2 regions of the Variovorax sp. VRV01 genome follow, and region 1 is predicted to be linked to the other one. Evidence: predicted binding sites of a transcription regulator. Region 1 holds the regulator's gene; the other holds the start of a gene.
The links. Region 1 encodes LexA, which represses DNA repair genes until DNA is damaged. Its sites were predicted from a motif close to ACTGTATNNNNATACAGT; they were not measured.

Region 1 (5,171 bases):
AGGCACGCAAGCAGCCTTCATCTGCCAGAAATACGGCATCCCTCAAATTTCGACCGGCGACATGCTGCGCGCCGCCGTCAAGGCCGGCACCCCGCTCGGACAGCAGGCCAAGGCCGTCATGGAGTCCGGTGGGCTCGTGAGCGACGACCTGATCATCAACCTCGTGAAGGAACGCATCGCGCAGCCCGATTGCGCCAGCGGCTTCCTGTTCGACGGCTTCCCCCGCACCATTCCCCAGGCCGACGCCATGAAGGCGGCTGGCGTCAAGCTCGACTACGTGCTCGAAATCGACGTGCCGTTCAGCGACATCATCGAACGCATGAGCGGCCGCCGTTCACATCCTGCGTCGGGCCGCACCTACCACGTCAAGTTCAATCCGCCCAAAGTGGAAGGCAAGGACGACGTCACGGGCGAAGACCTGATCCAGCGCAAGGACGACGAGGAAGAAACCGTGCGCAAGCGGCTCGAGGTCTACAGCCAGCAGACGCGTCCGCTGGTCGACTACTACTCGGCCTGGGCCAAGGCCGATCCGGCTTCGGCGCCGAAGTACCGCGCGATCCAGGGCGTGGGCAGCGTCGAAGAGATCAAGCAGCGCGCACTCGCGGCCCTCAGCAGCTGAGCCTCCTCGGCTGCCCGCGGCCGCCGCTCAGGCGGCCGCCGTTTCCATCAGTTCCAGCATCAGCGCGATGCGCGCCTTGACGGGCGTGAGCGCACCGGCGTCCCGCAGCGGATCGCCGGGCTTGGGCAGGATGCGTCCGTTCGCGCAACGGGTGGCACGCAGCACTGCCACGCCCGCGGCCTGCGCCCGCAGCGCCGCCGCCTCGAGCGCATGGTGCACCGTGCCATTGCCGGTCGCGGCCACGACCAGTCCGCGGATCGGTTCGGCAGCGCCCGATGCGCGCTCCTGCAGCAGCAGGTCGACGAGCGCGCCGCTTGCGCCCGCATGGCTGGTGACGATCTCCACGCGCGGCCAGCGCACCTCCGCCCCTGCCTTCGCTTCAGGAAGCTTCGCGGCCCCGCCCGCCGCCTGCGGCCAGTCGCGCAGGCGCCGCACCGCGCCCTCTTCCACATAGCCGATCGGCCCGGCATCGCCCGATGAAAACGCGTCCGGCCGGTAGGTGTGCACCTTCTGCACATCGAGCGCGCCGTGGATGGCACCCGCGCAGACCACCGTCACACCGTGCGCCGCCGATGTGGCCGCGACGGCGATGGCATCGCGCAGATTCTGCGGACCGTCGGGCGAGAGCGAGCTGGCCGGGCGCATGGCGCAGGTCAGCACCACGGGCTTGCCGGACGCAAGCGCCGCCTGGAGGAAGAAAGCCGTTTCCTCGATGGTGTCGGTGCCGTGCGTGATCACCACGCCCGCCACGTCGGCCTCGGCCAGCCAGAACGTGCAGCGCGTGGCGAGCTGCAGCCAGACGTCGAAAGCCATGTCCTTGCTGTCGAGCTGCGCCACCTGCTCCGCCACGAGCGCCACGCCTGCGGGCGCATCGATGCCGCCGAGCAGGTCCGCCACGCCCACCTCTCCAGCGGTGTAGCCAATGTTGTCGGCACCGCTCGCGGCCCGGCCTGCAATGGTGCCGCCGGTGCCCAGGACCACGATGCGCCGCAGGCCGGAGGAAGGGGAATTAACCATGGGTTGCCAACTTTTAAAAACTGGTTAAAAATACAGGTACTGGATATTCAGCCAGTGCCGCAAGGAACCACATATGCAGTTCGCCGTGAAGCTTACCGCCCGCCAGCAGCAGATCCTGGACTTGATCCAGAGCGCCATTGCCCGTACCGGCGCGCCGCCCACGCGGGCCGAAATCGCCAATGAGCTGGGTTTCAAGTCGGCCAATGCCGCCGAGGAGCACCTGCAGGCGCTGGCCCGCAAGGGCGTGATCGAACTTGTCAGCGGCACTTCGCGCGGCATCCGGCTCAAGGGCGATGCGCTGCGCTCGCTCAACGAGACGCGCCACCGCGAAGGCGGCCAATTCTCGCTCTCGCTGCCCGGCATGTCGCAGCTCGCGCTGCCTCTGATCGGCCGCGTGGCGGCGGGCTCGCCCATCCTCGCGCAGGAACACGTCGACCAGACCTATTACGTCGAGAACACGCTGTTCCAGCGCCAGCCCGACTACCTGCTCAAGGTGCGCGGCATGTCCATGCGCGACGCCGGCATCATGGACGGCGACCTGCTCGCGGTCCAGGCCACCAAAGAAGCGCGCAACGGCCAGATCGTGGTGGCGCGCCTGGGTGACGAAGTCACGGTCAAGCGCCTCAAGCGCAACAAGCAGGTCATCGAGCTGCATGCTGAAAACCCTGACTACCCGACCATCGTGGTCCAGCCCGGCGAGCCCTTCGAAATCGAAGGCCTGGCGGTGGGCCTGATCCGCAACACCATGCTGATGTAGGCCTTCGCGGCCTGCCGAAAGCAGCAACCCATCCGGCCGCAACAGGTGGCGGGCGTATGGCGCTTTGTCGCCATCACCCTGTTGCGTCCATTCAAAGAAATCCTGCCTGTGTTCAACCTCAGACTTTTTTGGAGTTCACATGGGAATCGCCCTCCTCGCCATCGCTGATTTGTGGATGCCGCTGCAATCGCTTGCAAGCCGGCTGCTGCCGGCACGCCGCCCGGCGCGGCGCGACACCGGCAGCAGCTCCGCCGGGTTGCGCTACGTCGCGGTCCGGCCGGCCTGCGCGGCCCGCGACCACGCGGCAACCCCCAAAGCGGCGCCGGCGCCCGTGCGGCCGCTGCGCGTCATCCGCGTGGTCGACGGCCCGCAGGGCGAAAGACGCAACACCAACCGCATGGTGATTTCGGGCCGCATGGCCGACGTCTGCGCCGAGCTCGACCGGCTGGCGGCACTCGAGGCGATGGAAACCATCAGCCCCGCGCCCCGCTCCACCCAGTTGCACTGAACCCGTGCACCCCGGTGACCACTGCCCGGGGTGGGTATCCAAACGTTCACACGCGCGTCACGCCAATGCTGCGAGGCACAATGGCACGCCATGAACATTGTGATCCTCGACGATTACCAGGACGCCGTGCGCAAGCTGCGCTGCGCCGCCAAGCTGGACGCGTACGCAGCCAAGGTCTACACCAACACGGTCAAGGGCATCGGGCAGCTTTCGGTCAGGCTGAAGGATGCCGACGTGATCGTGCTGATCCGCGAGCGCACCCAGATCTCCCGCCAGCTGATCGAAAAGCTCCCCAAGCTCAAGCTCATTTCGCAGACCGGGCGCGTCGGCGGCCATATCGACGTCACGGCCTGCACGGAGCGCGGCGTGGCGGTGGCCGAGGGCACCGGCTCGCCCCAGGCGCCTGCCGAGCTGACCTGGGCGCTGATCATGGCGGCCATGCGCCGCCTGCCGCAGTACATCAGCAACCTCAAGCACGGAGCCTGGCAGCAGTCGGGGCTCAAGTCGGCCTCCATGCCGCCCAATTTCGGGCTGGGCTCGGTGCTCAAGGGCAAGACGCTCTGCATCTGGGGCTACGGCCGCATCGGCCAGCTGGTGGCGCGCTACGGGCAGGCCTTCGGCATGCAGGTGGTGATCTGGGGGCGCGAGGCAAGCTGCGCCAAGGCGCGGTCCGACGGCTTCCAGGTGGCACAGAACCGCCACGAGTTCTTCGCCGCGGCCGACGTGCTGTCGGTGCATCTGCGGCTCAACGAGGAAACCAACGGCCTGGTCAAGCTCGAGGACCTTTCGCGCATGAAGCCGACGGCGCTCTTCGTCAACACCTCACGCGCCGAACTGGTCGAGGCCGATGCCCTGCTTGCTGCGCTCAACCGCGGCCGGCCCGGACTGGCGGCGGTCGACGTGTTCGAGAGCGAGCCGCCGCTGCAGGGCCATGCGCTGCTGCGGCTGGAGAACTGCATCTGCACGCCGCACATCGGCTATGTCGAGCAGGACAGCTACGAAAGCTACTTCGGCCAGGCTTTCGACAATGTCGTGAGCTTCATCAAGGGCAATCCCACCAACATCGTGAACCCCGGCGCGCTGCAGGTTCGCCGGTGACCCCATGAGCCGCCGGGCCGCCCCGAGGCAAATACCGCGGCCGAAGGCGAAGGTTCTTCAGTGAGCCGCCCCGCGCCGCGTGGCGCACTGTGGGCCTTGCTGGCCGGCAATTTCGTGATCGGCACGGGCGTGATGGTGGTGCCGGGCACGCTCAACGAAATCAGCGCGTCGCTGTCTGTCTCGGTGGCGACCGCGGGCCAGTTGATCATGGTCGCCGCGGTCGTGATGTGCCTGGGCGCGCCGCTGCTCGCGGCAGCGGTCGCAGGCTGGGACCGCCGCCGGCTGCTCGCTCTCACCCTGCTCTGGTACGCGGCCGGGCACGCCGCTGCGGCGCTGATGCCGAGCTTCGGCGCCCTGCTGCCGGTGCGCATGCTCACGGTGGTAGCGCCTGCGATCTTCACGCCCCAGGCCGCGGCCTGCGCCGGCATGCTGGTGCCACCGGAACAGCGCGGGCGCGCCGTGACCTTCGTCTTTCTGGGCTGGTCGCTGGCCTCGGTGCTCGGCCTGCCCATCGGTGCGCTGGTGGGCGGCCATCTCGGCTGGCGCATGGCCTTCGGTGCGATTGCACTGCTCAGCGTCGCGAGCGCGGCATCGGTCTGGCTGACCCTGCCGCAGGGGATTCGCCCCGCGGCGCTGACGGCAGCCGCCTGGGCGCGCGTGCTGCGCAGCCCGGTGCTGATGGGCATCGTCTCGGTCACGGCGCTGCAGGGCGCCGGCCAGTTCGTGCTGTTCAGCTATTTCGGGCCGATCCTGAAGCGGGACTTCGGCGCAGACCCCACCATGCTGAGCCTGATGTGGGCGCTGTTCGGCGTATTCGGCCTCGCGGGCAACATGCTCGTGAGCCGGTTCATCGACCGCGTGGGCGCGGGCCGCATGGTGCTCCTGACGAGTTCGCTGATTGCGCTGAGCCTCTTCCTGTGGCCATGGGCCGGCACGCTGCCGTGGCTGGCGGCGGTGCTCGTGCCTTGGGGCCTGGGCTGCTTCGCGACCAATTCGGCGCAGCAGGCAAGGCTGGTCGGGCTGGCCCCCGCGCTCGCGCCGGGCTCGGTGGCGCTGAACAGTTCCGGCATCTATGTCGGCCAGGCGATGGGCGCCGGCCTGGGTGGATGGCTTCTTGCCAACGACGCGGTGGCATGGATGAACTGGGCCGGTTTTGCCCTGCTGCTCGCGGC
Region 2 (5,171 bases), on a different contig from region 1:
GCGGCTTCGGCGGCTTCCACCGAGCGGTCCACGCCCGTCACCGCATGCCCGCGCGCCGCGAACCACCGCATGTGCCGTCCGTGGCCGCAGGCCACGTCGAGCACGGCAGCCCCGGGGGCGAGCAGGTGCGACCACCGCACGATCCATTCCGACGGCGCTGTTCCGCCATGCGGAGGTGCTGCATTTTTCATAGCAATCATCAGAAGCAGGACCAGACCTGGTCGACCAGCGTCACCAGGAAATCCGGGTGCACGTAGAGCGCAAAGACGCCGCCCAGCGCCGCCAGCGCGGCCGCCAGCCAGCCGGCCTGCACGAGGCGGTGGCGCATCTGCGGAATCATGGGGCCATTGTCCTTCGCCAGGATCAGCCGGGCACGGCGACCGGCCGGCCGCCGCGCGCAATGGCGCTTTCCTTCACCGGCAGGTTGATCAGCGCCGCGAACACGCCCAGCGCGATCGCGATGTACCAGACGATGTCGTAGCTGCCCGTGGTGTCGTACAGATAGCCGCCCAGCCAGACGCCGATGAACGAGCCGACCTGGTGGCTCAGGAACACGAAGCCGCTGAGCATCGACAGGTGCGCCACGCCGAAGATGCCCGCGATGATCGCGTTGGTGGCGGGCACCGTCGACAGCCACAGGAAGCCCATGGCCGCCGAGAACACGTACACGCTGAGCGGCGAGATCGGCGCCAGCAGGAACAGCGCGATCGAGACCGCCCGCGCAAGGTAGATGGCCGCCAGGATCTTTCGCTTGGCCAGCTTCTGGCCCAGCAGCCCGACCGTGTAGGTGCCGAACACGTTGAAGAGCCCGATCAGCGCGAGTGCATAGCCCGCCACCTCGGCCGGCAGGCGCTGGTCGCGCAGGTAGGTCGGCATGTGGATGCCGATGAAGGCGAGCTGGAAGCCGCAGACGAAGTACCCCGCCATCAGTAGCCCGAAGCTCGGATAGCGGAAGGCCTCGCCCACCGCCTGCAGCACCGACTGGTCGCGGTGCCCCGCGAGCGCGCCGCGCTGCGGCTCGCGCAGGCCGAAGGCCAGCGGCAGGATCACCAGCGCCAGCATCGCCACCGCCGCGAGCGCGCTCTGCCAGCCCAGCTGCCTGATGAGCAGCCCCTCGATCGGGGCCAGCAGGAACTGCCCGAAGGAGCCGGCCGCCGCCGCCACGCCCATGGCCCAGGAGCGCCTTTCGGCCGGAATCTGGCGCCCGATCACGCCATAGACGACGGCATAGGTGGTGCCGGCCTGCGCCGCGCCGATCAGCACGCCGGCGCTCAGCGTGAACAGCAGCGGCGTGGGCGAATACGCCATGCCCAGCAGGCCCAGCGCATACAACGCTGTGCCGGCGACAAGCACCCGGAAGGCGCCGAAGCGATCGGCCACCATCCCCGCGAACACGCCGAAGATGCCCCACGACAGGTTCTGCACGGCCAGCGCGAACGAAAAGGTCTGGCGGCTCCAGTCCTGCGCCTGCGTGATCGGCTGCAGCCAGAGGCCGAAGCCGTGGCGGATGCCCATGGAAAGCGTGACGATCATGGCGCCGCAGATCAGCACCTGCTTGACCGAGAGAGTGGGAGAGGAGGCTTGCATGCCGTCGAATGTAGCGACTCGGGTACTTTGGCGGGCGCGCTGGCGGCCAAGGCCATTGATGATTTGTGCCGCCGGCTTTGATGCGCGCCGCGCATCAAAGCCGGCGGCCCGGCCGTGAACGCGCAGTGTGCCTGTATGGGTATCCAGTTGTTTGGTGGCGACTGACTACAATCCGCCCCCATGGCGACTCCCCCCAAGACTCCCCCCAGTTCATCGTCCGCGTCCTCCGGGTACTCGGAAGGTTCCATCCGCGTGCTCAAGGGCCTCGAGCCCGTGAAGCAGCGCCCGGGCATGTACACCCGGACCGACAACCCGCTGCACGTCATCCAGGAAGTGCTCGACAACGCCGCCGACGAGGCGCTGGCGGGCCATGGCAAGAAGATCAAGGTCACGCTGCATGCCGACAACTCGGTCAGCGTCGAGGACGACGGCCGCGGCATTCCCTTTGGCCTGCACCCTGAAGAAAAAGCCCCGGTGGTCGAACTGGTCTACACCCGGCTGCACGCCGGCGGCAAGTTCGACAAGGGTTCGGGCGGCGCCTACAGCTTCTCGGGCGGCCTGCACGGCGTGGGCGTGTCGGTGACCAACGCGCTGTCGAAGCGCCTCGAAGTGACGACGCACCGCGAGGGTTCGGTCGCCAGGCTGGCCTTCAGCGGCGGCGACGTGATCGAGCCGCTGCAGGTGCGCAAGCTCGAGGCCGGCGAGCGCAAGCAGGGCACCACCGTGCGCGCCTGGCCCGACGCCAAGTATTTCGAGACCGCGGCGCTGCCGATGGCCGAGCTCACCCACCTGCTGCGCAGCAAGGCCGTGCTGATGCCGGGCGTGAGCGTCACCCTCACGGTCGAGAAGACCAAGGAAACGCAGCAGTGGCTCTACAAGGGCGGCCTGAGCGACTACCTCATGCAGACGCTCAACGGCGACCCCGTGATCCCGCTGTTCGAAGGCAGCGGCCATGCCGACAAGAACGCCGACAACTTTGCCGAGGGCGAGGGCGCCGACTGGTGCGTGGCCTTCACCGAAGACGGCCAGCCGGTGCGCGAGAGCTACGTCAACCTGATTCCCACCAGCGCCGGCGGCACGCACGAGAGCGGCCTGCGCGACGGCCTGTTCACCGCGGTGAAGGGCTTCATCGAATTGCATTCGCTGCTGCCCAAGGGCGTGAAGCTGCTGCCCGAGGACGTGTTCGCGCGCGCCTCGTACGTGCTGAGCGCCAAGGTGCTCGACCCCCAGTTCCAGGGGCAGATCAAGGAGCGCCTCAATTCGCGCGATGCCGTGCGCCTGGTGTCGAGCTTCGTGCGCCCGGCGCTCGAGCTCTGGCTCAACCAGCACGTCGACTATGGACGCAGGCTCGCCGAACTCGCCATCAAGGCCGCGCAGACGCGCCAGCGCGCCGGCCAGAAGGTCGAGAAGCGCAAGGGCTCCGGCGTGGCCGTGCTGCCCGGCAAGCTGACCGATTGCGAGAGCAAGGACACCAGCCACAACGAAGTCTTCCTGGTCGAGGGCGATTCGGCCGGCGGCAGCGCCAAGATGGGCCGCGACAAGGAGAGCCAGGCCATCCTGCCGTTGCGCGGAAAGGTGCTCAACACCTGGGAGGTGGAGCGCGACCGGCTTTTTGCCAACACCGAAATCCACGACATCTCGGTGGCCGTGGGCGTCGATCCGCACGGCCCCGCCGACACGCCCGACATGAGCGGCCTGCGCTACGGCAAGATCTGCATCCTCTCCGATGCCGACGTGGACGGCTCGCACATCCAGGTGCTGCTGCTCACGCTGTTCTTCCGCCACTTTCCGAAACTCATCGAAGCCGGCCACGTGTATGTCGCAAAGCCGCCGCTGTTCCGCGTCGATGCGCCCGCGCGCGGCAAGAAGCCGGCTTCCAAGGTCTATGCGCTCGACGAGGGCGAACTCACGGCCACGCTCGATAAACTGCGCAAGGACGGCGTGCGCGAAGGCGCCTGGAGCATCAGCCGCTTCAAGGGCCTGGGCGAAATGAGCGCGGAACAATTGTGGGAAACCACGCTCAATCCCGATACCCGGCGCCTGATGAAGGTCCAATTGGGGCGCTTCGACTTCAGCTCCACCCAGGGCGAGATCACCAAGCTCATGGGCAAGGGCGAGGCAGCCGCCCGGCGCGAACTGATGGAACTGCGCGCCGACGATGTCGATATCGATGTTTGACCACCCTCGTGAAAATTCCAGACCTCATGCGTCCGTTGCTCCTGGCCCTGCTGCTGTGTGCGCAGCAGGGGCTCGCGCACGCCGCTGACGTCTACGGCTACATCGACAGCAAGGGCGTGGCGCACTTCGCGTCGGAAAAGATCGACGAGCGCTACCAGGTCTTCTTTCGCCGCGGCCAGAGCTTCGATACCGCGCAGGGCCTGGCGCCGTTCGCGCGCGGAGGGCGCAAGCTCGACGGAAAGGTGCCGCAGGCCTCGCAGACCCTGCTGGCGCTGTTCGAAGCCTCGCCAAGCTACAAGACCGCCAAGGCCGCGCTGCGCGATGCGGCCAACAAGCATTCGATCGACTACGAATTGCTGCAGGCGCTGATCGCCACCGAATCGGGCTTCGATGCCCAGGCCGTTTCGCCCAAGGGCGCGATGGGTCTCATGCAGCTCATGCCGGCCACCGCGCAGCGTTATGGCGTCGCGGCCGACAAGCGCAGCACCATCGAGAAAAAGCTGTTCGATCCGCGCGTCAACATTGCCGCGGGCTCGCGCTACCTGCGCGACCTGATCGCGATGTTCCCGGGCCAGATCGAACTGGCGCTGGCCGCCTACAACGCAGGCGAAGGCGCGGTACAGCGCGCGGGCAACAAGATTCCCAACTACAAGGAAACGCAGAACTACGTGCAGACGGTGCTGCAGCTCTATGCCTACCTGAAGCCGTCGGCGGCGGGATCGTCGGCCGTGGCAGGCGGCAGCGGGCGCGGCGGCAAGACGCCGGGGCGCATCCGCATGGAGCTCACGGTGCCCAAGGGCGGCGCCCTGGGCCGTGGCAACATGCCGCCCGATTCGCCGGGCGCCATGCCGGCCATGCCCGATGCGCCCGAGTCATCGACGGTGCCGGACGGCGGTTCGGACACGCCGGTGTCCTGATGGCCCGCCCCGCCTTTGCTCGCCGATGAAGGAGCCCTTTTTCGTGCACCGCCGAAGCTTCGTTCTTGCGACTGCCGCCTGCGCGGTGGCCGGTGCCGCGCGCGCGCAGCACGCGGCCACGCATGACACGCTGCCGCCGGCGTCTTCGTCGAAGGAGCCCTACGCGCGGCTGCAGGGTGGCGTTCCGCACCACATGACGCCCGAGCAGGAAGCCCAGCGCGTCACGGACAGCCCCGCACCGGCCGGCCCGGCGGGGCGCTGGGAGCCGCGCGCGGCGCTGCCCATTCCGCGCAGCGAGATGGCCTGGGCCACCGCGGCGCAAGGGCGCATGCACGTGGTCGGCGGCTATGGCGAGGGCGCGGTCAACCGCGACTACCACCACATCTACGATCCCAAGGCCGACCGCTGGCTCGACGGCGCACCGCTGCCGCGCGGCGCCAACCACGTGGCGGTGGCGGCCGATGGCGACCGGGTCTACGCCCTGGGCGG

Region 2: a site for LexA is predicted at 1,718-1,735, ahead of IB278_RS28755 (DNA topoisomerase IV subunit B). Genes of this name have one in related genera too.

What each region holds. Positions count from the first base shown of each region.
Region 1 covers NZ_JACVBS010000007.1:105,392-110,562, reverse strand. Annotated here, with positions in the region: gene adk (adenylate kinase) at 1-619, shown strand, start outside; gene IB278_RS14310 (asparaginase) at 647-1,636, opposite strand; gene lexA (transcriptional repressor LexA) at 1,710-2,393, shown strand; gene IB278_RS14300 (hypothetical protein) at 2,533-2,901, shown strand; gene IB278_RS14295 (D-2-hydroxyacid dehydrogenase family protein) at 2,992-3,999, shown strand; gene IB278_RS14290 (MFS transporter) at 4,060-5,171, shown strand, end outside.
Region 2 covers NZ_JACVBS010000022.1:66,297-71,467, reverse strand. Annotated here, with positions in the region: gene IB278_RS28770 (class I SAM-dependent methyltransferase) at 1-191, opposite strand, end outside; gene IB278_RS28765 (hypothetical protein) at 200-340, opposite strand; gene IB278_RS28760 (MFS transporter) at 364-1,587, opposite strand; gene IB278_RS28755 (DNA topoisomerase IV subunit B) at 1,768-3,765, shown strand; gene IB278_RS28750 (lytic transglycosylase domain-containing protein) at 3,792-4,682, shown strand; gene IB278_RS28745 (Kelch repeat-containing protein) at 4,726-5,171, shown strand, end outside.